3 regions of the Halomonas elongata DSM 2581 genome follow, and region 1 is predicted to be linked to each of the others. Evidence: predicted binding sites of a transcription regulator. Region 1 holds the regulator's gene; each other region holds the start of a gene.
What was found. The regulator sigma-54, encoded in region 1, starts transcription at its own class of promoters, with help from an activator protein. The targets are predictions, from matches to a motif close to TGGCACNNNNNTTGCTNT.
Positions count from the first base shown of each region.

Region 2: a site for sigma-54 is predicted at 7,388-7,405, ahead of glnL (nitrogen regulation protein NR(II)). Genes of this name have one in related genera too.
Region 3: a site for sigma-54 is predicted at 7,712-7,729, ahead of HELO_RS06965 (urease accessory protein UreD). Genes of this name have one in related genera too.

Region 1 is NC_014532.2:1,064,480-1,074,544, forward strand. Features, by position in the region: gene HELO_RS04950 (YhdP family protein) at 1-987, shown strand, start outside; gene tldD (metalloprotease TldD) at 984-2,438, shown strand; gene yjgA (ribosome biogenesis factor YjgA) at 2,568-3,074, opposite strand; gene pmbA (metalloprotease PmbA) at 3,220-4,560, shown strand; gene HELO_RS04970 (HPr family phosphocarrier protein) at 4,688-4,957, opposite strand; gene rapZ (RNase adapter RapZ) at 4,962-5,885, opposite strand; gene HELO_RS04980 (PTS sugar transporter subunit IIA) at 5,934-6,413, opposite strand; gene hpf (ribosome hibernation-promoting factor, HPF/YfiA family) at 6,420-6,731, opposite strand; gene HELO_RS04990 (RNA polymerase factor sigma-54) at 6,832-8,253, opposite strand; gene lptB (LPS export ABC transporter ATP-binding protein) at 8,459-9,184, opposite strand; gene lptA (lipopolysaccharide transport periplasmic protein LptA) at 9,181-9,711, opposite strand; gene lptC (LPS export ABC transporter periplasmic protein LptC) at 9,708-10,065, opposite strand, start outside.
Region 2 is NC_014532.2:140,977-151,041, forward strand. Features, by position in the region: gene typA (translational GTPase TypA) at 1-353, opposite strand, end outside; gene HELO_RS00630 (LysR family transcriptional regulator) at 552-1,436, shown strand; gene HELO_RS00635 (HalD/BesD family halogenase) at 1,573-2,469, shown strand; gene HELO_RS00640 (M24 family metallopeptidase) at 2,542-3,810, shown strand; gene HELO_RS00645 (glycine betaine ABC transporter substrate-binding protein) at 3,840-4,709, shown strand; gene glnA (glutamate--ammonia ligase) at 5,083-6,489, shown strand; gene HELO_RS00655 (DUF4124 domain-containing protein) at 6,697-7,278, shown strand; gene glnL (nitrogen regulation protein NR(II)) at 7,451-8,497, shown strand; gene ntrC (nitrogen regulation protein NR(I)) at 8,490-9,896, shown strand; gene HELO_RS00670 (esterase-like activity of phytase family protein) at 9,986-10,065, opposite strand, start outside.
Region 3 is NC_014532.2:1,450,438-1,460,502, forward strand. Features, by position in the region: gene HELO_RS06935 (tripartite tricarboxylate transporter permease) at 1-1,354, shown strand, start outside; gene urtA (urea ABC transporter substrate-binding protein) at 1,686-3,005, shown strand; gene urtB (urea ABC transporter permease subunit UrtB) at 3,191-4,792, shown strand; gene urtC (urea ABC transporter permease subunit UrtC) at 4,799-5,923, shown strand; gene urtD (urea ABC transporter ATP-binding protein UrtD) at 5,920-6,759, shown strand; gene urtE (urea ABC transporter ATP-binding subunit UrtE) at 6,759-7,457, shown strand; gene HELO_RS06965 (urease accessory protein UreD) at 7,773-8,663, shown strand; gene HELO_RS06970 (urease subunit gamma) at 8,857-9,159, shown strand; gene HELO_RS06975 (urease subunit beta) at 9,184-9,516, shown strand; gene ureC (urease subunit alpha) at 9,513-10,065, shown strand, end outside.

The DNA of each region.
Region 1 (10,065 bases):
CGTCTCGAGTACCGGCCTCGCCGCCATGTGCCCCTGGACATCCGCCTCGATCGCCTGCGCCTGGATGACCTGGTGCCCGACGACAGTGTCGCCGCGACGTCGCAGGATTCCGGGCAGCTGTTCCAGGAGCTCGATGTGCCGCCGACCCCGATACCGATGCCGGACGGCATCGGCAAGGTGCCGGCCGGGCAGCTCAGCGTCGAGTCGTTGCACTGGCAGTCGAGCACTTTCGGGCCGTTCAGTGCCAACTGGCGGACATCCCCCGATCAGTTGGTCCTTGATCCCGTGTCGCTCAGCCTCGGCGAGATCAATGCCCGAGGCAATCTGACCTGGGAGGCCTCCGGCCCCGAGGCCAGCCTGACACGCTCGCGGCTCTCCCTGGAGGGGGGCGATGTCGGCACGGCACTGCGGGCCCTGGAGCAGCCGGTGGCAGTGACCAGCGCCGAGACGCAGGTTTCCAGCCAACTGGCCTGGCCCGGGGCTCCCTGGCAATTCGCCCTGTCGCGGTCCCGTGGCAATCTGGGTATCGAGCTGCGCGATGGGCGCTTCGTCAATCTCGATTCGCCCTCGGCCCGGCTGGTTGGACTGCTGAACGTGGACAACCTCCTGCGCCGCCTGCGGCTGGACTTCTCCGATGTCACCGGCCGTGGTACTGCCTTCGACCGTGTCAGAGGCAACGCAACCCTGTATGGTGGGGTACTGGAAACGCGCGGCCCGGTGACGATCGATGGCGCCGCCACCCATTTCACGCTGGAGGGCAGTGTCGACCTGGTGCGCCGGGAACTCGATCAGCGGCTCGGCGTCACAGTGCCCGTGAGCAACAACCTGCCCCTGGCGGCGGTGATCGCCGGCGCCCCGGTGGTAGGTGGTGCGCTATTCGTCGCCGACAAGATCTTCGGCGATGTCATCGACCGCGTGACCCGAATTCACTATCGCGTGCGGGGCCCATGGACCTCGCCGCACATCTCTCTGGAAAGTGCCGAATGACATCACAGACGTCTTCCATGCTCGATCAGGCCGGCGAGATACTGCTCGCGCCCGGTGGTCTCGATCTCGACACCCTGGATGCCGGGCTCGGCCAGGCCATGGGGCCTGGCATCGATTATGCCGATCTCTATTTCCAGCGCAGCTGGCATGAGGGCTGGTCGCTCGAGGACGGAGAAGTCAAGGAGGCCAGCTATAACATCGACGGTGGCGTCGGCGTGCGTGCCATGGCCGGCGAGAAGACGGGGTTTGCCTACTCCAACCAGATCACCGCCGATGCCCTGGCCGAGACCGGTCGTACGGCGTCGGGCATCGTCAGAAGCGGCAAGCGTCTGGCGACGGCGCCACGCATCCAGGTGGATGCCGAGGCGCGTTATGCCGGCGTCGATCCGTTGACCGGCCTGTCCGCCGAGGACAAGATCGCCATGCTCAAGCTGGCCGATCGCGTGGCCCGTGCGGCCGATCCGGCCGTGGAACAGGTCAGCGCCTCGCTGACCGGCGTTCACGAAGTGGTACTGGTGCGGGCCAGCGATGGCACCCAGGCGGTGGATATCCGTCCCCTGGTGCGCTTCAACGTCAGCGTCATCGTGGTGCGCAATGGACGCCGCGAGCGCGGTAGCGCCGGCGGCGGCGGGCGTTATCCCATGTCCCGGCTGCGCGACGACAATGTCGCCGAACGATTCGCCAAGGAGGCCGTGCGCCAGGCGCTGGTCAACCTGGAGGCGGTCGATGCGCCGGCCGGACAGATGCCGGTGGTCCTGGGAGCCGGTTGGCCGGGGATCCTGCTCCACGAGGCGGTGGGTCATGGTCTCGAGGGCGATTTCAATCGCAAGGGCAGCTCCGCCTTTGCCGGCCGCCTGGGCGAGCGCGTGGCCGCCCCCGGCGTTACCGTGGTCGACGACGCGACCCTGGCCGATCGTCGCGGCTCGATGAGCGTCGACGACGAAGGCACGCCGGGGCAGTGCACGACGCTGATCGAGGATGGCATCCTCACCGGCTACATGCAGGACAAGCTCAATGCGCGCCTGATGGGCATGGCGCCGACCGGCAACGCGCGTCGCGAGTCCTTCGCCCACCTGCCGATGCCGCGCATGACCAATACCTACATGCAGGCCGGCCAGGACGATCCCGCCGATATCATCGGCAGCGTCGATCGCGGGATCTACGCGGTGAGCTTCGGCGGCGGCCAGGTGGACATCACCTCCGGCAAGTTCGTGTTCTCGGCCAGCGAGGCCTACCTGATCGAGGGCGGTCGCATCACCGCGCCGGTGAAGGGCGCGACCCTGATCGGCAACGGTCCGGAAGCCATGGGCCGGGTGTCGATGATCGGCCACGACATGGAACTGGATACCGGTATCGGGGTCTGCGGCAAGGAAGGCCAGGGCGTACCGGTCGGGGTGGGCCAGCCCACTCTCAAGCTGGATGAGCTGACCGTCGGCGGGACGCAATCCTGACCTTCCGGGCTTCGCCCGGAGCTGTAAGCTATAAGCTTTAAGCTGTAACAAAAAACCTTGTTCCCGGAAGCTTCGGGGGGATTCTCTGGCCGGCTTACGGCTTACGGCTTACGGCTTACGGCTTACGGCTTATACTCCCGCGGTTTCGCGGATCAGCTTGAACAGCCGGCGGGCGTTGGTGGGGGGCTTGCCCTGGTCGCGTTCGCGACGGGCGTTGCGAATCAACTGGCGCAGGGCCTGGCGGTCGGTATCGGGGTAGGCCTCGATGAAGTCTGCAACGGCGTCGTCGCCTTCGTCGATCAGCCGGTCCCGCCATTTCTCGAGGCGGTGGAAGGCGTGGTCGCGTTGCAGTTGTTCGCGGTCGATTTCGTCGAACACCGCCTGGATGCCGTCGAGATCTTCGCGACGCATCAGCTTGCCGACGTATTGCATGTGACGCCGGCGAGCCTCCCGGGCGCGAATGCGGCCGGTTTCCTCGATGGCGGCCAAGAGCTCGTCGGAGAGGGGAAAGCGAGCCCGCTCGCTCTCGTTCATGGCGATGAGCCGCTCGCCGAGTGCCTGGAGGGCGTGCATCTCGCGCTTGAGCTGGGACTTGCTGGGCCGCTCGTCGGCCGGGAAGGAATCGTCCTGGGTCATGCCGTGTCCTGGGGTTATGAAACTTGGGTTGTCAACGTCGGGGCGTGCGCATCGGCCCAGTATACCAGCCCGTCGCCGTGGGCTGGACAACCACGCTATTGTGAAGTGCCGGCCCCGAGGGTCGGCCGAGTGAGGAGACAGATCGATGACACAGGCTTTCGATGCCGCCGATCAGCAGGCCCTGCTGGAAACCCGCGCCGAAGCGGCCCTGGCGTTGGCACGCCGATTGGGGGCCGATGCCTGCGAGGTGGGCGCCAGCGTCGATCAGGGCATCGGCGTCAGCGTGCGCGAGGGCGATGTGGAAACCGTGGAGCTGTCGCGGGACCAGGGCATCGCGGTGACCGTCTACGTGGGCCAGCGCAAGGGGAGTGCCTCGTCCTCCGACGCCAGCGAGGCCTCGGTGCGCGATGTGGTCGAGAAGGCGTTGGCCATTGCGCGCTATACCGGCGAGGATCCGGCCGCCGGCCTGGCGGATGCCGAGCTGATGGCCACTCGTTTCCCGGATCTCGACGTGCACCACCCCTGGCCGCTGTCCACCGAGGAGGCCATCGAGCTGGCCCTGACCTGCGAGAATGCCGGTCGGGGCGTCGAGGGAATCCGCAGTTCCGAGGGCGCCAGCCTGTCCAGCGGCGAGGGCGTTCATGTCTACGCCAACAGTCACGGTTTCCTGGGCGGGCAGCGCGGCAGCCGACACTCGCTGTCATGCCTGCTGATTGCCGAGGATGACGCGGGCATGCAGCGCGACTACGACTACACCACGGCGCGCGATCCGCGGGCTCTGCGCGATCCCGCCGCCGTGGGGGAAAGCGCGGCTCAGCGTACCCTGCAGCGTCTGGGAGCCGGGCGTCCGGCCACCGGCCGCATGCCGGTGTTGTTCGATCCTTCGCTGGCCTCAGGGCTGGTCGGACATCTGATGGGCGCCATTGCCGGCGGTGCCTTGTATCGCCAGTCTTCCTTCCTGTGCGAACGCCTGAACACCATGCTGTTCCCGGAGTGGTTCTCGTTGAGCGAGCGCCCGATGGAAGTCGGTGCCATGGCCAGTAGCCCTTTCGATGCCGACGGCGTCCAGACGCGTGACAATGTCTTCGTCGACCAGGGGCGCCTGGCCAGCTACCTGCTTTCCGCCTATAGCGCGCGTCGCCTGGGCATGTCGACCACCGGCAATGCCGGCGGTGCCCGCAACCTGCGCATCGCAGCACCCCTGGAGTCGCTCGAGACACTGCTGGCGCGGATGGATCGCGGTGTGCTGGTGACCGAGCTGATGGGGCAGGGCGTCAATGGCGTGACCGGGGATTATTCCCGCGGCGCCGCCGGTTTCTGGGTCGAGGACGGCCGGATCCAGCATCCCGTGGAAGAGTTCACCATCGCCGGCAATCTCGAGACGATGTTCCAGGGACTGATCGGCGTCGGCGACGACATCGATACCCGAGGCAGCATTCATACCGGCAGCTGGCTGATCGACGAAATGACCGTCGCGGGGGGATGAAGCCCGGCCCGGCTGCGCCGGGAGCTGTAAGCTATAACCGGGCTTCGCCCGGAGCTGTAAGCTTTAAGCTGTAAGAAAAAACAAAAAACCTTGTTTTCGGGAGTATTTTCTGGACGGCTTACGGCTGTCAGGCTTCTTCGTCGAACCGGGCGTTGAACAGTGCCTCGAGGGCGTCCAGAACCGCTTCGCTGTCGTCGCCTTCGGCTTCCAGCGTCAGTTCGGTGCCGCAGGGGGCGGCGAGCATCAGCAGTGACATGATGTTGGTGGCATCGGCCCGCTGGCCGCCGTGGCAGACGGTGACACTGGCGTTGTAGGGCTGGCAGCACTGTACCAGGCGGGTGGCGGCGCGGGCGTGCAGGCCGCGCTTGTTGATCAGGGTGAGCTTGCGACTCGGCACGGACTCAGGATTCCTTTTCGTGGTCGTGGTCGTCTTGTTCGAGGGCCGCTTCCGGGGGGAGGCGGCTGAGGTGGATGCCGAGTTCTCGGTGGCGCAGCCGAACGCCGGATTGCTGGCTGGCGAGATCGTGGGCAAGACGCTCGGCCAGGTAGACCGAACGATGTTGGCCGCCGGTACAGCCGACGGCCACGGTCAGATAGCTGCGCTGGCTGGCCTGGTAGCGGGGCAGCCAGCGTTCCACCCAGGCAAGGATGTCCTGACGCATCTCCTCGACCATCGGGTAGCTTTCGAGAAAGGCGATGACATTCTCGTCGCGTCCAGTGGCGTCGCGCAGCGAGGGATCCCAGTAGGGATTCGGCAGGCAGCGCGCGTCGAAGACGATATCGGCGTCGAGGGGCACGCCTCGCTTGAAGCCGAAGGATTCGATGGTCAGGGTCAGGGTTTCCTGGCCACGGTCGGCCAGTTGGTCGGCGATGCGGCCACGCAGTTCATGTACCGAGAGTCGCGAGGTGTCGATCACCAGGTCGGCGAGGTCGCGAATGTCCGCCAGGGAGGCTTCTTCCTGCTCGATGGCTTCGGCCAGCGTCATCCGGTTGTTGCGGGTCAGTGGATGACGTCGCCGGGTGGTCGAGTAGCGCTCGATCAGGATACGCGCGTCGGTGGTCAGGTAGACCACCTGACATTCGATGCCACGGTCGCGCAGCTCATGCAGCAGGGTCGGGAAGCGCTGCAGGGCATGCGGCAGGTTGCGGGCATCGATGCTGACGGCGATGCACTTGCGTGCCTGGCCATCACGCAACTCTTCGGCCAGCGAGCCGAGCAGCATGGCCGGAAGGTTGTCGATGGCGTAGAAGCCGAGATCCTCCAGGGCCTGCAGGGCGATCGACTTGCCCGAGCCTGAACGGCCACTGATGATCACGATCTGCATGGCGGTCTCCTGGTCGAAGGCTGGCCGGGCGAGGCCGCTGGGGTTGCGTCAGTTGGGCTCGGCCGATGCCTGTCGGCGAATCGCCTCGATGAGCCGTTCGTGCAGGGCCTGTTGGCTGTCTGCGCGACGCAGGGCGTTGCGCGTGTCGGCGTCGTTCATCACGGCGGCGACCTGGCCGAGCAGCGCCAGGTGGGCGTCGTCGGCCTGTTCGGGAACCAGCAGGACGAACACCAGGTCGACGGGGTCGCCGTCGACGGCATCGAAGTCGATCGGTTCGGCGAGCTTCAAGAAGCCGGCGATGGGGGCCTTGCAGTGAGGGTTGCGGGAATGGGGAATGGCGACCCCGTGCCCGATGCCCGTGCTGCCCAGGCGCTCCCGACCGATCAGACGGCTGAAGACCTCCTGGCTATCCAGGCTGGGTGTGTTCTGGGCGATGAAGGTGCTGAAGAATTCCAGCACGCGCTTCTTGCTCCCCCCGGGCACATCGAACAGGGTGCGCTCGGGGGGCAGTATGGTTTCCAGAGACATGACGGGTCAGCGTGCGCCGGCGGCGCCCTGGGCGCGCGCCTGGGATTTTTCCTTGTGTTTCACCAACTGGCGATCGAGCTTGTCGGCGAGGGCGTCGATGGCGGCGTACATGTCGCCGTCCATTGCTTCGGCATGCAGGTCGGCACCGGCAGCATGCAGGGTACAGGCAGCTTGTTGGCGTTCCTTCTCCACGGAGAGCGTGACTTGCACGGTGGTGATGTTGTCGTAATGACGTTCGAGGCGCGCGAGTTTCTCTTGGACATAGTCACGCAGGGCGTCGGTCAATTCCACATGATGGCCGGTGAGGTTGACTTGCATGACACGCTCCTTGCTCCTGGGATTGTGCCTCGATTGTAACCCTTTTTGGAGTCGAGCAAACCCCCTGTGTAAAGCGCCTTTCGCGCCCCGGTTCGGGAGGTCAGCGAAGGCGCTTGCGTTGGCTCGAGGACGGGATGTTCATCGCTTCGCGATACTTGGCCACGGTGCGTCGCGCCACTTCGATGCCTTCCTCGGCGAGCAGGGTGACGAGCTTGTTGTCGGAGAGCGGTTTGCGGGCCGGTTCCTCCTGGATGAGCTTGCGGATCCGGGCGCGGATGGCGGTGCTGGAATGGGCGTCGTCGCCACCGCCGACATGACTGGAGAAGAAGTACTTGAGCTCGAACACGCCGCGCGGCGTGTGGATGTATTTCTGGGTGGTCACCCGCGAGATGGTCGATTCGTGCATTTCCACGGCCTGGGCGATATCGGCCAGGATCAGCGGCTTCATGGCCTCCTCGCCGTGTTCCAGGAAATCCAGCTGGCGGACCATGATCTCGTGGCCGACCCGCAGCAGGGTGTCGTTGCGGCTGGACAGGCTCTTGAGCAACCAGCGCGCTTCCTGCAGGTGATCCTTGAGAAACTGGTTGTCCTGGCTCTTGTCGGCGCGCCGGATCAGGGCGGCGTAGTCGGGCTGAATGCGCAGTCTCGGCATGGCCTCGGGGTTGAGCTCGACCTGCCAGCCCTGTTCGTCGCGCCGGGCGATGAGATCGGGGATGACATAGTCGTCGCTGCCGCTGGCGAAGGTGCTGCCCGGGCGTGGATCGAGTCCTCTGATCAGGGAGATCACTTCGTCGAGGGCTTCGTCGTCCAGGCCGAGGCGCCGTTTCAGCAGGCGTCGGTCATCACCGGCCAGGGCCTCGAGAAACTGGCGGGCCAGGCGCCGGGCCTGTGGAAGCCAGGGGGTGTCCTGGGGCAGGGCGGCGAGTTGCAGCATCAGGCATTCCCGCAGGTCGCGAGCGAAGACGCCGGTGGGTTCGAATTGCTGTACGCGCAGCAGTACGGCTTCGACCTCGCGGCTGGACGGTCCCTCCAGCCCTTGGTCGCGCAGGCCCTCGCGGATGTCGTCCAGGGGCTGGTCCAGGTAGCCGTCGTCGTTCACCGCATCGATCAGGCTTTCGGCGATACGCGAGGCACGTTCCTCGAGGCCGCTCATGGCCAACTGCCAGGCCAGGTGACCCTGCAGGCTCTGGCCGGCTGCCTGGCGTTCGAAATCGGGGGCCTCGCCGCTGCCCGAGCCGCTCAGGCTTCCCAGGCCGGCGTCCTGATAGGTGTCGGACCAGTCGCTGTCGACGGTCAGTTCATCGGGAATCTCGCTGGCCCAGTCGTCCTCGGCCGTCTCGCCGACCGCCAGCTCGCCGAAGTCCTCGTCGAGCTCCAGCATGGGGTTGGATTCCAGGGCCTGCTGGACTTCCTGGCGCAGGTCGAGGGTGGAAAGCTGCAGCAGGGCAATGGCCTGCTGCAGCTGAGGTGTCATAGTGAGCTGGGTGCCGAGCCGCAGTTGCAGGGAAGCCTTCATGGCCATAGGAAAAGAGATCCGCTCAACGTGCGAGAAAACCCCACCCTAGTCCGCTGTCGCGGCGCATGCAAGCCCTTGTTCAAGCAATTATCATGCCATTGGCAATTTTCGTGCCTTGGCGATAAAGCATTCCTTATATCAGCTTGTTGTGATCAGACAGACTGGGGAAAGATGGGTGAGGGGCGCCATGCCGGACAGTGACCGGCATGGATCAGAGTCGGAAGTCCTGTCCCAGATAGACATCGCGCACCTGCTGGTTGGCGAGGATCGCCTCGGCGTTGCCCTCGGCGATGATCTGGCCGTCGCCGACGATGTAGGCGCCGTCGCAGATATCGAGGGTCTCGCGGACGTTGTGGTCGGTGATCAGCACGCCGATGCCGCGGGCCTTGAGCTGGCGGATGATACCCTTGATTTCGCCGACGGAAATGGGATCCACGCCCGCGAAGGGTTCGTCCAGGAGAATGAAGTCGGGTTCGGTGGCCAGGGCGCGGGCGATTTCCACTCGACGACGTTCGCCACCGGACAGGCTCATGCCGGCGTTGTTGCGGATGTGAGTGATGTGGAAGTCTTCCAGCAGCGATTCCAGTTGGGCGCGACGGCCGGCTCGATCGAGATCCTTGCGGGTCTCGAGGATGGCCATGATGTTGTCGGCCACGCTGAGCTTGCGAAAGATCGAGGCTTCCTGAGGCAGGTAGCCGATGCCGGCGCGGGCGCGCTCGTGCATGGCGGCGCCGGACAGGTCCCGGTCACCGATGGCGACTTGCCCGGCATCGGCACGAACCAGCCCCACGATCATGTAGAAGGACGTGGTCTTGCCGGCCCCGTTGGGGCCGAGCAGGCCGATGATGCGGCCCTGATCGATCTCCAGGCTGATGTCGTGGACCACGCGGCGGCCCTTGTAGCTCTTTGCCAGGTGGCGTGCATGGAGTGTCTTCATTGAGAATCCTGCTTCTCGGGCTCCAGGGTCATGCGTACTCGCTGGTTGCCTTCGACGCCCTCGGCGGCAGAGCGTGCCTGGACGACGCGGCGGTCGAGGAAGTATTCCAGATAGCCACCGTTGAAGGTGTCGCCGCCCCGGTGCAGTTCGGCCTGGTCGATGAGCTCCATGCGGCGCTCGGCGACGTGGTAGACGATGCGCTGCCCCCAGCCGCGTACCACGGATTCGTCGGGAGCGGGTTGCTGTTCGATGTAGGCGCGCTGGCCGGTGGCAATGGCCTGGGACAGCTGGCCGGCGTCGTTGCGGCGGATTTCCACCCGTGCGCCGGTCAGCAGCATGCTGCCCTGCTGAATGCGCACGTTGCCCTGGTAGACGGCGGTGCCGGCCCGGTCGTCGAGGTCCAGGCGATCGGCCTCGACCTGGATCGGCGCGCTGGCGTCGCCCTCGAGTGCCTGTGCCTGGGAGGTGACGAGCGTCAGCATGGCCAGTGTCAGGCCCAGTAGGGCGGCGAGAGTCGGTCGCGTCATGGCTCGGGGTCCTCGTCGGTTGCCGGCGGATGGTGGCCGCGGACATTGTCGGTCAGTCGGGCGCGATTGTCATGAAGCCAGGCGTCGAAACGCTCGCCCTGCATCGACTGGGGCGGCTGACTCAGCGTGGCCGGCGTTTCGCTCCAGGCGTGGCCGGTGTCGGCATCGTAGTGCAGCTCCTGGGTGGTCAGTTGCCAGTGTTCTTCGGGCGCTTCGAGCCGCACGTCGCCGCTGAGTATCAGGGGATTGCCGCCCGTTTCCAGGCGCCCCCGCTCGGCGCGGGCGGTCCAGTGCCGGCCTCCGTCGTCGCGCAGCTTCACGTTCGGGCTTTCCAGGCGCGTGACGTCGTCGATG
Region 2 (10,065 bases), 920 kb from region 1:
GTCACGAAGCGGGTCTGCGGCATGGGGCCATCGACGGCGTCCACCATCAGCAGGACCGAGTCGACCATCGACATCACGCGCTCGACCTCGCCGCCGAAATCGGCGTGTCCGGGCGTGTCGACGATGTTGATGTGGTAGTCGCGTTCGTCGGGCCCCTGCCAGCGGATCGCCGTGTTCTTGGCCAGGATGGTGATGCCGCGCTCCTTCTCCTGGTCGTTGGAGTCCATGATGCGTTCCTGGCCCTCAGCCTTGCGGTCCAGGGTGCCGGACTGCTGGAGGAGCTTGTCGACCAGGGTGGTCTTGCCGTGGTCGACGTGAGCGATGATGGCAATGTTGCGAAGATTCTCGATCACGACGGGATCCTGCTGGGAAAAGTGGGGCCGCATTATAGGGTCAGGGCCGTGACGCTACCAGCCTTGTGATGGGAATCCGTTTTTCGAATGCCGTGAAAATGGCTTCGATACGGCGAATAAAAGGCGTGACCACGCCGGTCGTCGCCGATGCGAGTCTTGGGTAAGATTGTTGATCCTGTCGGTCAGGCGAGCAACGCCATGCTGGATATCAAGTTCTATGTGCTGATCGATGCCATCGCGACGCACGGTACTGTCCATGAGGCGGCTGCGGCGATCGGCGTGACTCAGCCGGCGGCGACGCATCGTATCCGCGAGATGGAACGTCGGCTGGGTGTGTCCCTGTTCCTGCGGGAGGGGCGCCGTCTGGTGCTGACGGCATCCGGCGAGCGCCTGGTGGCTGCCGCCAGGGATGTGCTGCCGAAGTTGCGCAATGCGGAAATCGAAGCCTGGCAGCTGGCGCGTCATGGCGAGCCGCCCATACGCCTGGGTATCGGCCCCTACGATACGCTCTCCCGGATCGTGCCCCATCTCTATGATCACCAGTACGGCGACATCGACCTGGTGAGTCTGCCGATGCCCGAGATGACCGGCGCCTTGCTGGCCAGGCGGGTCGACATGATTCCCATGATCGAGGTGCCCGTGCAACGGGGCCTCGACTATCGTGAACTGTTCGAAGAGCCGCTGATGGCAGTGATGCCGCCGTCTCACCCCTATGCCGACAGCGATGCGGTACCACCCGAGGTGTTCGATCGTGAGCGTCATTTCACTTATAGCGTGGCGCCGGAAGCAGGGCATGAGTTCGAACACTTCTTTCAGCCCGCCGGCATCTATCCCTCGCACATGGTGCAGGTCGAGTCCGTGAACCTGATTCTCGACCTGGTGGCGGCCGGCAAGGGGGTGAGCATCCTGTCTCGCTGGGCGGTTCGTGATGCCGCCCGTTCGGGGCGTGTGGTCATGCGCCCCCTGGCCGGCGAGTTGCCCCGCATTCCCTGGTATCTGGCTTTCGCCGATGAGCCTCGCGTCGCCGAGGTGGCCATTCCTCTGGCGTTGCTGTTGCGCGAGCAATATCGGCAGACCACGTGAGCCACGTTTTCAACTGATTGAATCAATTGATAAAAAAGTCATGACATCGGCGACGGAATTCTGATTGGAGTTGGCGAGAGGGCCTGCCTAGCCTAGGCCGCAGTACTTATCCCGCCACCCAAGAGGAGACGAGTCGATGCCAACTTCTGCCCTTCGCGACGAACGCTCAGCGACCCCCCAAGCGCCTGGTACCCCTTCCCTGGCGCGGCTGGTCGACCTGCAGCAGTACCCGATCGACCGGCAGGAAAGCGACGCCTATCGTCATGCGGTTGAACAGGTGCGAGCCCAACTGCGACAGGACGGCTGCGCACTGTTGTCCCGGTTCATTCGTGACGATGTCGTCGAGACGCTGCGCCAGGAAAGTGAGGCCCTGGCCCCTCTGGCCTACTATTCCGACAACAACGTCAATCCGTATGTCACCCAGGACGATCCCAGCTTGCCCGAGGATCACCCGGTGCGTTGCTTCCAGCACTACACCAATGGGTTCGTGGCCAAGGACCTGATTCCCGAGGACGCCATCGTCAAGACGCTCTATCGCGATCCGGCGTTTCAGCGGTTCATCGCTGACTGTCTCGAGGAACCGGTCATCTATGAGTTCGCCGATCCCATCGCCGGCCTGGTAATCAATGTCATGCCTGACGATACCGAGCTGCCCTGGCACTTCGACACCAATGAATTCATCGTCAGCCTGATGACGCGACGGCCTCATAGCGGCGGGGAGTTCCAGTATGCGCCCAACATCCGCCGCCCCGGCGAGGAGAATTTCGCCGCTGTGCAGCGCATCCTGGAAGGCGATCACACCGAGGTCGAGTCGCTGACGCTCAATACCGGCGACCTGCAGCTCTTCAAGGGGCGCTATTCGATGCACCGTGTGGCCTCCGCCCAGGGACAGCGTTTGTGCACCCTGCTGGGTTACGCCAAGACCCCGAACATGATGGGCAGCCTGGAGCACACCGAAAAGATCTATGGTCGCGTGACCCAGGCCCACATCGACGCTCACAACCAGCATCGCCACGACAATCTCATGGGGTAGGCGCGACGAGCCGAGGCTCTCCATGCCTGACCTGTCCGCCTGCCCGCTGACCAACGAGAGAGTGCAGTTTTCATGAGCCAGATCGTGGCACTGGCCGACGTCCCTCGAGACGGTCGGTCTTACGTTGACGGTGATTTTCGTCGCCAATCCATCGATGACGAGCTGCTGTCGCGGGTCGAGCGCTATCGTCTCGACCGCCTGCGTCAGCAGATGCGCCATCATGAGATGGATGCGCTCATCCTGTTCGACCCGATCAATATTCGATATGCCTGCGGCGTTCGCAACATGCAGGTCTATTCGCAGCGCAATCCCGCGCGCTATCTCTACGTGGCCGCTGACGGTCCGGTAGTGCTCTACGAGTTCAGTGCCTGCATGCACCTGGCGAAGGATGCCCGGCTGCTGGATGAAGTTCATCCGGCGAGGGCCGTCATGCCGCAGTACAGCGGGCCTCGTTGCCCGCAACACACGGCGGCCTTCGTCGATGACATGCGCTCCCTGTTCGCACGCTCGGCTACGCAGGGCAAACGGCTGGGCATCGAGTCGGCTCCTACCGCGGCCGTATCCGCCCTTGGCGAGGCGGGATTCGAGCTGATCGATGCCGCCGTCGCCGTGGAAGGCGCCAAGTCCATCAAGAGCCTCGATGAGCTGAGCCTGATCCACCGTTCGGTGACACTGACGGAATCCGCCATGGCGCACATGGAAGCGGCCCTGAGGCCGGGCATGTCCGAAAACGAGCTATGGTCCATTTTCAACCAGCATGTGCTGGCCACGGGGGGCGAATATGCCGAAACCCGGCTGCTGGCCTCGGGGGCACGCACCAATCCCTGGTTCCAGGAGTGTTCCGACAAGATCATCGCGCCTGGTGAACTCGTGGCCTTCGACACCGACATCGTCGGCTGCTTCGGCTATTACACCGACTTTTCAAGAACCTTCCATGTCCCCGGATGTGGTGGTCCCACCCAGGAGCAGAAGCGGCTCTATCGGATGGCGGCCGATCAACTGGAAAGCAATATCGCCCTGCTGGCACCCGGCATGAGCTTTCGCGAGTATTCACGCCGCGCCTGGCCGATTCCCCGGGGATATCGCGAGAACCGCTACCTGGACATCGTCCATGGTTGCGGGATGACCGGTGAATGGCCGCTGATCGCCCATGACATGGATTGGGACGATGTCGGCTACGACGGTGACATCGAACCCGGCATGACCCTGTGCGTGGAAGCCTATATCGGGCATCGCGATGGCCGCGAAGGGGTCAAGCTGGAGGAACAGGTGTTGATTACCGAACGGGGGATAGATCGTCTGTCGACGTATGGCTATGACGATGAGTTGCTGGGTTCTTGACCCTTTTCCATGACAATCTAAGGAGACCCATGAAATCGATTACTTCTCTTCTCGTTGCACTTGGCGCCCTGGGGGTTGCCACTACGGCATCGGCCGACGAGACATTGACCATCGGCACCAACAACTGGTCGGAGAATATTGCCGTCTCTCACCTATGGCAGCAATTGCTGGAGGAGCGGGGATACCGCGTCGAGCTGACCACGACCGGCAAGAGCATCATCTTCAGCGCGCTGGCCCAGCGCGATATCGACATATCGCTGGAAGTCTGGCTGCCCAATGGTGATGCCCAATACCTGGAGCCCTATCAGGATCGTATCGATGTCCATGACGCCTGGTATCACGGCGCCCAGGACGAGCTGGTGGTGCCGGCCTATCTCTCGGATATCGACACCATGGAAGACCTGAAGGCCAATGCGTCACGCTTCGAGTACCAGGGAGAGCCGACAATCATGGGCATCGAGTCGGGTTCCGCCATCGCGGGGGAAACGGAAACCGCCATCGAGCGCTACGAGCTGCCGTTTCGCCAGTTGAATAGCTCGTCACCTGCCATGCTGGCCTCGCTCGAGGAGGCGTATCGCAAGGAAGAACCCATCGCGGTCACGCTCTGGCAGCCGCATTGGGCCTATGCGCAATATGACCTGAAGGCCATCGAGGATCCCGAGGAGGCCTATGGCGGCGGCGACGACATCAAATGGATGTCCACGGCCGGGTTCGCCGAAGAGCACCCCGAAATAACGGATGTCCTCGATGGCTGGTACATGAGCCATGGCCAGCTATCGGATTTGATGTTGACCATCGAGGACGTCGGCAGCCCAGAAGAGGGCGTCCGTCGCTGGATCGCTGACCACCCGGCGCTCATCGAGAAGTGGCTGGGCGATTTCGAGGACGCCGATGCATGACGCGTCTCGTCCCATGGGGGCGTGAGGGCAGCACATTTGCACTGTTTTGGTGCTGACTCTTTCATGGCGCTCCATTTTGGTTCATCGAGAGCTGCCTGTGTCGCATCGATATAGGGCGGTGAGCAGGCAGGCTTGGCTCGGGAGAACCAGGAAGGAAAATTTTCCTTTGCAAGATCAGGGTGCTATGAAAGCCGGGCATGAGGATGCGCCATTTTGGCACGCTTTCTGCTTCACCACTGCAAACGCCATGGTCGCTTCGGCGGTTGTGGGCAGCCAGCTTACGGCGTGCTACAACGTTCGCTACTCGACCAGCAGTCAAGACGCTTTGAATTCGCTTCAGAGTTAACGAGCCAAGCTCATTGTGGAGGACCTCATGTCTGACAAGACTCTCGCCCTGATTGAAGAACATGATGTGAAGTGGGTCGATCTGCGCTTCACCGACACCAAAGGCAAGGAACAGCACGTCACCATCCCGGCTCGCGATGTGGACGAAGAGTTCTTCGAGAACGGCCAGATGTTCGATGGCTCCTCCATCAATGGCTGGAAGGGGATCAACGAGTCGGACATGATCCTGCGTCCGGAGGACGGCACCGGCTTCCTCGACCCCTTCACCGAAGATGCCACCCTGGTGCTGCGCTGCGACATCATCGAGCCGGCCACCATGCAGGGCTATGAGCGTGATCCGCGCTCCATCGCCAAGCGTGCCGAGGCGTATCTGCAGTCTTCCGGCCTGGGCGACACCGCCTTCTTCGGTCCGGAGCCCGAGTTCTTCGTCTTCGACGAGGTGCACTGGAAGGCCGACGCCGAAGGCGCCATGTACAAGATCACCTCCGAAGAGGGTGCCTGGGCCACCGACCGCCACGTCGAAGGCGGCAACCTGGGTCACCGTCCGCGGGTCAAGGGTGGCTACTTCCCGGTACCGCCGGTGGACAGCTTCCACGACATCCGTGGCGTGATGTGCAGCACCCTGGAGGCCATCGGCCAGACCGTCGAAGTGCATCACCATGAGGTGTCCAACGCCGGCCAGAACGAGATCGGCGTCAAGTTCAACACCCTGGTGAAGAAGGCCGACGAGCTGCAGGAAATGAAGTACGTGGTGCACAACGTGGCCCACGCCTACGGCAAGACCGCGACCTTCATGCCCAAGCCGGTGGTCGGTGACAACGGTTCCGGCATGCACGTCCACCAGTCCTTCTGGAAGGACGGCCAGAACCAGTTCGCCGGTGACGAGTACGCTGGTCTCTCCGAGATGGCTCTGTACTACATCGGCGGCATTATCAAGCATGCCCGTGCCCTGAACGCCTTCACCAACGCGTCGACCAACTCCTACAAGCGTCTGGTGCCGGGTTTCGAGGCGCCGGTGATGCTGGCCTACAGTGCGCGCAACCGTTCTGCGTCCATCCGTATCCCCTACACCGCAAGCCCGAAGGGCAAGCGCATCGAGGCCCGCTTCCCGGACCCGACCGCCAACCCCTACCTGTGCTTCGCGGCGATGCTGATGGCCGGCATCGACGGCATCAAGAACAAGATCCATCCCGGCGATGCCATGGACAAGAACCTCTATGACCTGCCGCCGGAAGAAGGCAAGGCCATCCCGACCGTGGCCGAGAGCCTCGATCAGGCGCTGGAAGCGCTGGATGCCGATCGCAGCTTCCTGACCGAGGGCGGCGTCTTCACCGACGAGACGATCGATGCCTACATCGAGCTCAAGTCCGAGGACATCGAGCGTCTGCGCATGACGACCCACCCGATCGAGTTCGACATGTACTACAGCTGCTGATCGTCGGCGCTTCGGCGCCGCGTTGCAGCGAGAAGGGGCACGCCTGCCGGGCGTGCCCTTTTTTATGCACGAGATGTATACGCTGGAGTTTTTCGTGCGAGGGACTGTGCGCGAGACATTGCCCGAAAGCGTGCGAGGTCGCTGATCTGTCGGGCAGTGCCTAATCTCCAGTTGAAGGGCAGGATGCCCGCTGCCGGGGAAGGGCTCATGGATAGGCCAACAATCGCGATACTGCTGTGGCTTGTGGTGGTGAATCAGGCCATGGGCGGGCAGGTCCTCTACCGCACCACCGACGCGCGGGGCCATGTGTTCTTCACCGACGATCCCGCGCGTGGCGGCGAGCCGGTCGAGCTTGCGCCGATCAGTGTGGTGCCGGCGCTGCCGGCCTCGTCAACGGCGACTCGTGCAGCATCGAGCGACGCCGCCGGCGATGCACCCTCCCGGACGTATGACGTCTTCACGATCGCCGCACCCGACGATGACACGACCCTGCCCACAGGATTCGCCGGCAAGGTGCGGGTGCGGCTCGAACTGCGGCCGGCGCTGCGTGAAGGGCACGGGCTGCGTCTGCTGCTCGATGGAGACATCGTGAGGCCCGCGGCGCGCGAGCCGGTCATCGAACTCGTCAATCTGGTGCGTGGCGAGCACCGCTTGCAGGCGGAACTGCTCGATGAGCGGGGCCGGGTGCTACGCCGCACGCCCGAGGTGACGCTGCATGTGCAGCGGGCCAGCGTGAACCTGCCGCAGAATCCCAATTGTCCCGCTTCCCGTGGCCAGGACGACCGCTGAGGGTGCATCGATCGGCCAGGATCGTGCATGCACCATAGTAGTGCACTAGGATGGTGCACAGTTCCGGTGCCTGTTGCCCGCCAGCGCCCGTATGCCGGTCGTGCCGAAGTGGCGCGCTTCTTGCACCGGACTTCTCCAGTTGGAAACTTCTACGTGCATCGCGGGATCGTCCATGTATCAACGTTTGATGGAACACCTCACCACTGCCGTCCTCTTGCTGGATGGCGGGCTGCGATTGCAGTGGATGAATCCGGCGGCCGAGGCGCTGCTGGCGCTGAGTCGCTCGCGGGTGACCGGCCAGCCCCTGCCGGAACTGGTCGTGGGCGAGGAAGACATCGGCGAGCTGCTGGCCAAGGCGAGGGACGAGTTTCATCCCTTCACCCAGCGCGAGGCGCGCCTGACGCTGGTCACCGGCGATGTACTGACCGTGGACTACACCGTCACGCCGCTTTCCCGGGACGAGCTCTTGCTGGAAGTGGAGCCACGCGACCGCCTGCTGCGCATTTCCCGGGAGGAAGCGCTGCAGACGCGCCAGGAAACCATCAAGGTGCTGGCGCGCGGCCTCGCCCATGAAGTCAAGAATCCCCTCGGCGGCATTCGCGGTGCGGCCCAGTTGCTGGAACGCGACCTGGAAAGTCCGCAGCTCACCGAATTCACCCGGATCATCATCGAAGAGGTCGACCGCCTGCGCGACATGGTGGATGCGATGCTCGGGCCCAATCAGGTCGAGCGCCATGAGCCGCTGAACATCCACAAGGTGCTCGAGCGGGTGCGTTCGCTGCTCACCGTCGAGCATCCGAGCGTGACGATCATCCGCGATTACGATCCCAGCCTGCCGGATCTCGTCGGCGACGAGTCGCAGATGATCCAGGCCATGCTCAACGTGGCGCGCAATGCCGTCGAGGCCATGACGGAATCCGATGTACCGGCCCCCAGCCTGATGCTGAGAACCCGTGCCCGGCGACAGTTCACCCTGGGCGCCGAACGCCATCGGCTGGTCTGCGAGGTGTCGATCATCGACAACGGTCCGGGCATTCCCGAGCGACTGCGCGAAACCCTGTTCTATCCGATGGTCTCGGGGCGTGCCGAGGGCAGTGGGCTGGGCCTGTCCATCGCCCAGTCGATCCTCCATCAGCACCAGGGGCTGATCGAGTGCGACTCCGCGCCTGGCCACACCGAATTCCGCCTGCTGATACCGCTGGAGAAATCCCATGAGTGAAGCCGCTCGCGTCATGATCGTCGACGATGACCGCGCCATCCGCTGGGTGCTGGAGCGTGCCCTGGCCCAGCCCGACCTGGAGGTCGAATGCGTCGAGCGCGCCGATCGGGTGCTGCCACGGCTGCTCGAGGAGCCGCCCGACGTGCTGGTCACTGACATTCGCATGCCGGGGATCGACGGCCTGGATTTGATGGCCCGGGTGCGGGAGGCGCATCCCGATCTGCCGGTGATCGTGATGACCGCGCATTCGGATCTCGACAGCGCCGTGGCCTCCTATCAGGGCGGAGCTTTCGAATATCTGCCCAAGCCCTTCGACGTCGACGAGGCGCTGGCCCTGGTGCGCCGCGCCGTGGCCCATGCCCGGGAACGCCAGCGGCCGGTCACGCCCCCGGAAGGCCTCGAGACCGAGATCATCGGCGAGGCGCCGGCCATGCAGGAGGTGTTTCGCGCCATCGGCCGGCTCGCTCAGTCGCACATCACGGTGCTGATCAACGGTGAGTCGGGCACCGGCAAGGAGCGCGTGGCCCAGGCGCTGCATCAGCACAGCCCTCGGGGCAGCCGGCCCTTCATCGCCCTGAACATGGCGGCGATTCCCCGCGATCTGATCGAATCCGAGTTGTTCGGTCATGAAAAGGGCGCCTTCACCGGTGCCACGGCCCAGCGGCAGGGACGTTTCGAACAGGCCGATGGCGGCACCCTGTTCCTCGACGAGATCGGCGACATGCCCGCCGAAACCCAGACCCGCTTGCTGCGGGTGCTGGCCGATGGCGAGTTCTATCGGGTCGGCGGCCATACGCCGGTCAAGGTGGATGTGCGCATCATCGCCGCCACCCACCAGCACCTCGAGGAACTGGTCGACGACGGGCGTTTTCGCGAGGATCTCTTCCATCGCCTCAACGTGATTCGCATCCACCTGCCGAAGCTTGCCGATCGGCGCGAGGACATTCCTCGCCTGGCGCGTCATTTCCTCGCCGAGGCCGCCAAGGAACTGGCCACCGACGTCAAGGTGCTGACCGAGGAAGCCGAGGAGCACCTGACCCGTCTGGCCTGGCCGGGCAACGTGCGTCAGCTCGAGAACACCTGCCGTTGGCTGACGGTGATGGCCTCCGGGCGCGAGGTGCTGGTGGAGGACCTGCCGCCCGAACTGCGCGACGGGGAGGGTGGTGGCGCCTCGGGCGACTGGCGTCTGGCCTTCCGCGATTGGGCGGATCGTGCCCTGGCCGCCGGCCATACCCACCTGCTGGAAGAGGCGGTCCCGGATTTCGAGAAGATCCTCATCGAGACCGCGCTCAAGCATACCGGCGGACGCAAGGGCGAAGCCGCCGAACTGCTGGGCTGGGGGCGCAACACCCTGACCCGCAAGCTCAAGACGCTGATGCCGGAAATGGCGGAGGATTGAGCTACGGGCTGAACCCCCACTCTCATCGGTGACCCTCTGAGTAGCGGGGGTGGGGTTGCTCGGATCTCGTGGCTCGAAACTCGTGGCTTTTAGTCGAGTGCGACCGGGAAGAAGCGGGTTTCGCCGGAGGCGTCGTCCACGCCGTCGTTATCGGTGACCACATAGGCTT
Region 3 (10,065 bases), 390 kb from region 1:
GCCTGAGACCGCGCTGATCATGCTCACCGCGGTCTACGCCGGTGCCATGTACGGCGGGCGTATTTCCTCGATTCTGCTCAATATTCCCGGTGACGAGCCGGCGATGATGACCTGCCTGGATGGCTATCCGATGGCCAAGAAGGGCAAGGCCGCCGAGGCACTGGCGATCTCCGCCGTGGCTTCGTTCATGGGCAGCCTGATCGCCACCATCGGCTTGATCCTGCTGGCGCCCTTGCTGGCCGACTTCGCCCTGACCTTTGGTCCGGCGGAATATTTCGCTCTCTTCCTGCTGGCCTTCGCCACCCTGGGCGGTATCACCGGCAAGAATCCGATGAAGACCGTGGTGGCCGCCTGCATCGGCCTGATGATCGCCACCGTGGGCATCGACAACACCGGGGTGCAGCGCTACACCTTCGGTGTGCTCGAGCTTTACGAGGGCGTGGACTTCATCATCGCCATCGTCGGCCTGTTTGCCATCTCCGAGCTGCTGTTCTTCATCGAGGACAAGGCTGGTGGCGGCAAGGCGAAGATGACCGTCAACAAGCTGACGCTTTCCTGGAAGGACATTCGCGAGATCATGCCGTCGAGCATCCGCGGTGGCATCCTGGGCTTCATTGCGGGCGTTCTGCCGGGTGCCGGGGCGTCGTTGGGCAGCTTCATCGGCTATACGCTCGAGAAGAAGGTCGTCGGCAAGAAAGGCTATTTCGGCGAGGGTGACCCGCGCGGTGTGGCCGGCCCCGAAGCCGGCAATAACGGTGCCTCCAGTGGTGCCCTGGTGCCCATGCTGACGCTCGGCGTGCCGGGCAGCGGCACCACCGCCGTGCTGCTGGCGCTGCTGATCTCGTTGAACATCACGCCGGGACCGCTGATGTTCACCCAGAACGCCGACATCGTCTGGGGCGTGATTGCCGCGCTGCTGATCGGCAACTTCCTGTTGCTGGTACTGAACATTCCGCTGGTGGGCATCTTCGTCAAGCTGCTTTCGGTGCCGCCGATGTACCTGCTGCCGATCGTCACCATGATCGCCTTCGTCGGCATCTACTCGATCAGCAACACGACCTTCGATCTCTACTTCATGGTGGCCTTCGGCGTGGCGGGCTACGTGCTGCGCAAGCTCGAGATTCCCCTGGTGCCGGTGATTCTCGGCCTGCTGCTGGGGCCGGAGATGGAGAAGAACCTGCGCCATGCCATGGATATCTCCGACGGCGACTGGACCATTCTGTGGGACAGCGGCCTGGCCATCGGCCTGTGGGTGTTCGCCGGTCTGGGGCTGATCCTGCCTTATATCGTCGGGCCCATCCTGCGTCGTCGCATGAAGGTAGCCACCGGGACTGGAGGTCCCGAAGGCGACTGAGCCTTTCGGTACTGGCAATTCCCTGACGGGGGCACTGGCATGGCCAGTGCCCCCGTCTTGTTTCTGATCGCACGATAGAGGTGCAGGGCGGACGAGGTGGGCACTGATTCGAGGCAATGGCCGCTCGTTGACTGCACCAAGGCAGAACATCGAGGGCGTGAGGCAGGTGGCGAGGCGCGCTATTTGTCTGACATCAAAGCAATAATCAGGTGAAAGGTGATTCTGGCGTGGCCCTTGCTTGGGATTGTGGGCAGGGAGTGCACCCGGTGCATGCCCTGACTTTCGATCACTGACTTCCGATAACAACGATCCGGATCGCAAGGAGATCACCATGACCTCACCTCGTCCCGCCATGCGTCCTCGCTGGCTGGCCGCTCCATTATTGAGCCTGGCCGTCGCCACACCCGCTCTGGCGCAGGAAGATCCCATCAAGGTGGGCATCCTGCATTCGCTGTCCGGCACCATGGCGATCAGCGAAACGGTGCTCAAGGACACCGTGGAGATGCTGATCGAGCAGCAGAATGCCGAGGGTGGCCTGCTGGGCCGTGACCTGGAGGCGGTGGTGGTCGATCCCGCCTCCGATTGGCCGCTGTTTGCCGAGAAGGCCCGCGAGCTGCTTGCCCAGGAGAAGGTCGACGTCATCTTCGGCAACTGGACGTCGGTGTCGCGCAAGTCGGTGCTGCCGGTGGTCGAGGAGCTCAACGGCCTGCTCTTCTATCCGGTGCAGTACGAGGGCGAGGAGTCCTCCGAGAATGTCTTCTACACGGGGGCGGCGCCCAACCAGCAGGCGATTCCTGCCGTCAATTACCTGCATGATCAGGTCGGCGTCGAGCGCTGGGTGCTGGCCGGCACCGACTACGTCTATCCGCGTACCACCAACAAGATCCTCGAGGCCTACCTGAAGAACGAGTTCGGCGTGGCCGACGAAGACATCATGGTCAACTACACGCCTTTTGGTCACTCGGACTGGCAGAACATCGTCTCCGAGATCAAGGCCTTCGGCAGCGAGGGCAGGAAGACTGCGGTGGTTTCCACCATCAACGGCGATGCCAACGTGCCTTTCTACCGCGAGCTTGGCAATCAGGGTATCGATGCCGCCGACATCCCGGTCGTCGCCTTCTCGGTGGGCGAGCAGGAGCTTACCGGCATCGACACCGGCCCGCTGGTCGGCCATCTGGCCGCCTGGAACTATTTCATGAGCGTCGATACCGATGCCAACTATGACTTCATCGACGCCTGGATCGAGCACACCGGCGACGAGATGGCGGTGACCAACGATCCCATGGAAGCGCACTACATCGGCTTCAACATGTGGACCGAGGCGGTGCGCAAGGCCGGTACCACCGAGGTGGACGCGGTCAAGGACGCCATCATCGGCGTCTCGGTGCCCAACCTCTCGGGCGGCTACGCAACGATGATGCCCAACCACCACATCACCAAGCCGGTGCTGATCGGCGAGATCCAGGACAACGGTCAGTTCTCCATCGTCTGGGAGACACCTTCCACCGTGGCCGGCGACGCCTGGTCCGACTATCTGGAAGGTTCCAGGGACCTGATCAGCGACTGGCGCAAGCCCATGGAATGCGGCAACTACAACGTGGTGCGCGGTAGCTGCGGTGGCAGCCAGGCCGAGGAAGAGGCGTCCGAATAACACCCCGATCTGGATGCCCGATGCTGGGCGTCGGGGACAGGGCGTAGTGAGGGTCATCTGCCATGGATGGCAGATGTAGCGCCCAGGGATGGGTTCACAGCGCCCTCACGTAGGCCTGTCGACGGCTAAGCCCAGCCTTTCCTAAGCCCAGCCTTTCGCAAGATGTCGAATAACAGGACACGCCAATGAGGATGCTCCCACGCTTCCTGTCAGGCCTGCTGTGCCTGTGCCTGCTGTGCGGCCTGCCGCTGGCTGCACAGGCGCAGGACGATCCCGGTCAGGCCCTGCTGGATCCCCTCGCTACCGCCTCCTACGCCGAGAAGGGCGAGGCGATCGAGGCCATCATCGAAAGCGGCGACGCGCGCAGTCGCCGCTGGCTCGAGGCGCTGCTCGGCGGCAAGCTGCAGCGCCACAAGGACACCCGCCGCTTTGTCGTGGTCGTCGAGAACCGCGGCCGCAACTGGCCGGTGGTCGATGCGCTGAGCTTCGAGGATGCCGGCGAGATGTCGCGCCGCGAACTCGACCGCATCGGCATCAACAATGCCCTGCGCGGCCAGTTGCAGGGCGCGCTGGCGGTGCTCGACCTGCATGCCGATGAAGTCGCCGAACGTCGCGAGGCGGCCAGAGCGCTGCTTGGCGATGTCGATGCCGGCCTGGTCGAGCCGATCCGGGCGGTCATCGAAGGTGAGGAGGACGCCGAAGTGCGTCGCCTGCTCGAGCAGGCCCTGGCCATCCAGCGCCTGGAAGCGGGCGAGGTCGCAGCGGTGGAAACCCTGAGCGGCAGCCTGAATTCGCGGGTACGCGCGGCGCTGAATGTCGCCAGTCGCAGCGAGGACCCGGAACTCGCCGCCGCCGCGACCTCGGCCCTGGCCGCTATCGAGCAGAAGATGACGCTCAACCGGGGCCTGGAGACGCTCTACTTCGGTCTCTCGCTGGGCTCGGTGCTGGTGCTCGCGGCCATCGGCCTGGCGATCACCTTCGGCGTCATGGGAGTGATCAACATGGCCCACGGCGAACTGATAATGCTCGGCGCCTACACCACCTGGGCCATGCAGCAACTGCTGCCCGGCCAGCCCGGCCTGGCGCTGCTGCTGGCGATCCCCGCCGGCTTTCTGGTGGCGGCGCTGGCTGGTGTGGCCATCGAGCGCGGCGTCATCCAGTTCCTCAAGGGACGACCGCTGGAGACCCTGCTGGCCACCTTCGGCGTCAGCCTGATCCTGCAACAACTGGTGCGCACGGTGATCTCGCCGCAGAACCGTACCGTGGTCACGCCGGAGTGGATGAGCGGCTCGCTGATGCTCAACGAGGGCCTCTCGCTGACGCTCAATCGCCTCTACGTGCTGGGCTTCGCCCTGGTGGTGTTCGCCGCGCTGATGCTGGTGATGCGACGTACCCGCCTGGGCCTGGAGGTGCGGGCGGTGACCCAGAATCGCGGCATGGCGCGTGCCATGGGCATTCGCGCCACCCGGGTGGACATCCTGACCTTCGCCCTGGGCTCCGGGGTGGCGGGGCTGGCCGGGGTGGCGCTCTCGCAGCTCACCAACGTCGGTCCCAATCTCGGCCAGAACTACATCATCGACTCCTTCATGGTGGTGGTGTTCGGCGGTGTGGGCAATCTCTGGGGAACCCTGGTGGCCGGTTTGTCGCTGGGTGTCATCAACCAGGTGCTCGAGCCCTGGGCCGGTGCGGTGCTGGCCACGATCGTGGTGCTCGTGTTCATCATCCTGTTCATCCAGAAGCGCCCCCGCGGACTCTTTCCGCAGAAGGGCCGGGCAGCGGAGGGCTGATTCGCCATGTGGTTGACGAGACCTTTTCGTGAGCGCGCCACCCGGCTGTTCCTCGGCATCCTGCTGGCTGCCCTGGCGTTGGTGACGTTGCTCAACCTGGCCGTGCCGGCGGACCATCCGCTGCATGTCTCCACCTATACGGTGACGCTGCTCGGCAAGTACCTCAGCTATGCACTGCTGGCGGTGGCCGTCGATCTGGTGTGGGGCTATCTGGGCATTCTCAGTCTCGGCCATGGCGCCTTCTTCGCCCTGGGCGGCTATGCCATGGGCATGTACCTGATGCGCCAGATCGGTGATCGGGGCACCTACGGTGACCCGGTGCTGCCGGATTTCATGGTGTTCCTGGACTGGGACAGCCTGCCCTGGTACTGGCTGGGCTTCGACATGCCGTGGTTCGCCTTTCTGATGGTGTTTCTGGCGCCGGGCCTTTTGGCGCTGGTGTTCGGCTTTCTGGCATTTCGCTCGCGGGTCACCGGGGTGTATCTGTCGATCATCACCCAGGCCATGACCTTCGCCCTGATGCTGGCCTTCTTTCGCAACGAGATGGGCTTCGGCGGCAACAACGGCCTCACCGATTTCCGCGAGTTGCTGGGCTTCGATCTGAGAAGCGACGCCACCCGGCTGGGACTGTTCCTCGCCACCGGCGTTGCCCTGGCGTTGGGCTATGTGCTGTGCCGGGCGATCGTCGCCAGCAAGCTGGGCCGGGTCAGCGTGGCCTGCCGCGATGCCGAGGCGCGAGCCCGCTTTCTGGGCTATCGGGTCGAGCGTTTCCAGCTGTTCGTCTTCGTGGTCTCGGCGATGCTCGCCGGGCTGGCCGGCGCCCTCTACGTGCCCCAGGTGGGCATCATCAATCCCAGCGAGTTCTCGCCGATCTTCTCCATCGAGGTGGTGCTGTGGGTGGCGCTGGGCGGCCGCGCGACCCTCTACGGGGCGGTGATCGGCGCGCTGCTGGTCAACTATGCCAAGACGGTATTCACCGGGGTGATGCCCGATGCCTGGCTGTTCGCCCTGGGCGGCATGTTCGTGCTGGTCACCGTCTTCCTGCCCAGGGGAATTGCCGGCTTGCTGCGCCTGCGCCCCCGGCGTCGTGCCGCAACATCACAACCGACCGCAGGGGAGGCTGCCACATGAGTTTCCTGCAATCCCTGGCCGATCGCGATCGCGTCTTCGACTTTCTGGCGCCGGCGGCGTCTCCGGTGGACGTGCGCCACGGGCCCATCCTCTATCTGGAAGACGTCAGCGTCAGCTTCGACGGCTTCAAGGCCATCGATGCCCTCAACCTGACCATCGACGACGGTGAACTGCGCTGCATCATCGGTCCCAATGGGGCCGGCAAGACCACCATGATGGACATCATCACCGGCAAGACCCGACCCGATACCGGCTCGGCGTGGTTCGGCAGCCGTCACGACCTGCTGACCATGAACGAACCGGAGATCGCCAGTCTCGGTATCGGCCGCAAGTTCCAGAAACCCACGGTGTTCGAGGCATTGACGGTGTTCGAGAACCTGGAACTGGCCATGGCCGCCGACAAGCGCATCCTGCCCACGCTGACCGCGCGTTTGACCGGCGAGGTATGCGAGCGCATCGAGGAGGTGCTGGCGACCATCGGCCTCATCGAGCTGCGTCATGCTCCGGCGGGCATCCTGTCCCACGGCCAGAAGCAGTGGCTGGAGATCGGCATGCTGCTGATGCAGCGGCCACGCCTGCTGCTGGTGGACGAGCCGGTGGCCGGCATGACCGAGCAGGAGATGGAACGCACCGCCGAGTTGCTCACCGGCCTGGCCGGCAAGGGCAAGCAGTCGGTGGTGGTCGTCGAGCATGACATGGGCTTCGTGCGTTCCATCGCGCGCACCGTGACGGTGCTGCACCAGGGCAGCGTGCTGGCCGAGGGCAGCATGGACCGGGTCGCCAGCGATCCCAAGGTGGTCGAGGTGTACCTGGGAACCGAGGAGGAGGTCGCCTGATGCTGAGCATCGACACGCTCAACCAGTACTACGGCGAGAGCCACACCCTCTGGGATCTCGACCTCGAGGTGCCGGCAGGGCAGTGCACCTGCGTGATGGGACGCAATGGGGTCGGCAAGACCACGCTGATGAAGGCGGTCATGGGCGAAGTGGCCACGGCCTCCGGCAGTATCCGCTACGCCGACGACGTGGAATTGACCCGCAAGCGCGTGGAGGAGCGCTCGCGACTGGGCATCGGCTATGTGCCCCAGGGCCGACAGATCTTTCCGCTGCTCACGGTCGAGGAAAATCTGCGTACCGGCCTGGCCGCGCGCGGCGACGGCCGCAAGTCGATTCCCGAGCGCATTCATGAACTCTTCCCGGTGCTGGCCGAAATGCGCCATCGCCGCGGTGGCGATCTCTCCGGCGGCCAGCAGCAGCAACTGGCCATCGGGCGCGCCCTGGTGCTGGAGCCGCGCCTGCTGATTCTCGACGAGCCGGGAGAGGGCATCCAGCCCAATATCGTCACCCAGATCGGCGAGGTGATCCGCCGGCTGATTGCCGAGGACGGCCTGACCGTGCTGCTGGTGGAACAGAAACTGCCTTTTGCGCGTAAGTACGCCGATCGTTTCGCCATCCTGGATCGCGGACGGTCGGTGGCCGGGGGAGAAATCGGCGAGCTTTCCGATACGCTGATCAAGGAGCATCTGACCGTCTAGGCTCGGGAGCTACGAGCTACGAGCTACGAGCTACGAGCTACGAGCTACGAGCCACGAGCCACGAGCGCCCGCCACGGTTTCGACCGCGGCGGGCGTTTTGCCCTGTGCCGGTGCAGATGGTGTCGATGCGCACTCGAGTGGTGCGAACGGCTGTCTTTTCACTGGCCGCTGTGGTGCATGCAGGTATCTGGATACCTGTCTGTGTACAAAATAACTCTATGATTAAAAATGGTTTTTTTGTGTCTTCACCAGATTGGTACGCGACTTGCTCGGTATGAGGCAATGATCGCCACCGGATACACAGGACTCTAGTCAATGACGGCCATTCCGCACGCCATTCCTTCGCCTGGCGAGTCCGGTCACCGTTTCGATGCCGAACGCCGCTGGGCCGCCTCGCTGGAACTGGGGTTCGATGCTCGTGCGGATGGTCATACCCGCCTGGCGCGGGCGCGTCACCAGGGGCCATTGCGCGTACAGCGACCCTTCTATCCGGAGGGTGGTGCAGAGGCTTGCCACGTCTACCTGTTGCATCCGCCCGGAGGGGTGGTCAGTGGCGACTCGCTGAACATCGATGTCGAGGTGTCGGCCGGTGCCCGGGCGTTGCTGACGACCCCGGCCGCCAACAAGCTCTACCGGGCCGATAGCCACGCCGTTACCTGGGAGCAGAACACCCGGCTGCGGGTGGAAGACGACGCCATCCTCGAGTGGCTGCCCCAGGAAACGATCGCCTTCGACGGTTCCCGGGGCCGGCAGACGACGACCATAGAGCTCAGCGACCAGGCCCGCTGCCTGGGCTGGGAGGTACTGGCACTGGGGCGTCCGGCCAGCGATTTGCCCTTCGCCAGTGGGTGCCTGGAACAGCGCTTTCACCTGACCCGGGCAGGACGGCCGTTATGGCTGGAGCGCCAGCCTTTGGAGCCCGAGCATCCTCGCTTTGGCGGTTACTGGGGGCAGGGTGGCGCCACGGTTCAGGCCTCGCTCTGGACGGTAGGCCTCGACGATGCGGACGACGCCATCACGGCCCTGCGAGATGGGTTGACGGCCTCATCGCGCTGGGCGGTCACGCTGCGCAATGACGTCCTGCTGCTGCGTTACCTGGGGAATTCGCGCAACGAGGCCTGGGAGCTGTGTCGGCGCGCCTGGGAAATACTGCGCCCCCGGTTGGCGGGGCGTGAGGCCCGCGAGCCGCGGATCTGGAGGACTTGAATGGAAGAGGGAAGAAGTAAGAAGAAAGAGGTAAGAGGACAGGAGCAAGAGGAAAGTCGGCATGTTGCTGCTTCCTCCTCGGTCGAGGGGTTTTCCCTCTTGGAGGCGCTTGGCGCCGTTCTTCACTCTTCCAGCGGCGTTAGCCGCGCTTCCCGGGCGCGAAGCGCCGTCTTTACATCTTGAGGAGATCGCTATGGAACTGACCCCACGCGACAAGGACAAGCTGCTGTTGTTCTCGGCGGCGCAGTTGGCCGAGCGCCGCCGGGCGCGCGGGCTCAAGCTCAACTATCCCGAGGCGGTGGCACTGATCAGCTTCGAGATCCTGGAGGGTGCCCGCGACGGACGCACGGTGGCCGAACTGATGGGCTACGGTCGCGAGATCCTGGGCCGCGACGATGTCATGGAGGGGGTGGCCGAGATGGTCGATGAGGTGCAGGTGGAGGCGACCTTCCCCGACGGCACCAAGCTCGTGACCGTACATAACCCCATCGTCTAAAACTGGCTGCAAAGGATGAGTTCCATGATTCCCGGTGAATACCAGCTTCAGGACGGCGAGATCGCGCTCTGCGAGGGGCGCGAGCGCGTTACCGTCGAAGTCGCCAATACCGGCGACCGGCCGGTTCAGGTCGGTTCCCATTATCACTTTGCCGAGGTCAATCCGGCGCTGGTCTTCGAGCGCGAGAAGGCGCGCGGTTATCGACTCGACGTGGCCGCCGGTACGGCGATCCGCTTCGAGCCGGGCCAGAGTCGCGAGGTGACGCTCATTCCGTTTACCGGTCGCCGCCATATCTACGGTTTTCGCGGCGAAGTGATGGGCGCGCTGGACGCCGATGATCAGGGAGGCCAGTCATGACATCTTCCAACCGCTCTCCGAATCGCATCAGCCGCCAGGCCTATGCCGACATGTACGGCCCCACGGTGGGCGACCGGGTACGCCTGGGTGACACCGAGCTGTGGATCGAGGTGGAGCGCGACGCCACCCATTACGGCGACGAGGTCAAGTTCGGCGGCGGCAAGGTGATCCGCGATGGCATGGGCCAGAGTCAGCGTCACGACGCCGCCGTGATGGATACCGTGATCACCAATGCCCTGATCCTCGACTGGTGGGGCATCGTCAAGGCGGACGTGGGGCTCCAGGACGGTCGCATCGCCGCCATCGGCAAGGCCGGCAATCCCGATACCCAGCCCGATGTCGAGATCGTCATCGGCCCCGGCACCGAGGTGATCGCCGGCGAGGGCAAGATTCTCACCGCCGGTCACATCGACTCGCATATTCATTTCATCTGCCCGCAGCAGGTGGAGGAGGCGCTGGCCAGCGGTGTCACCACCATGCTGGGTGGCGGCACGGGGCCGGCCACGGGGTCCAACGCCACTACCTGCACGCCGGGCGCTTGGCACATCG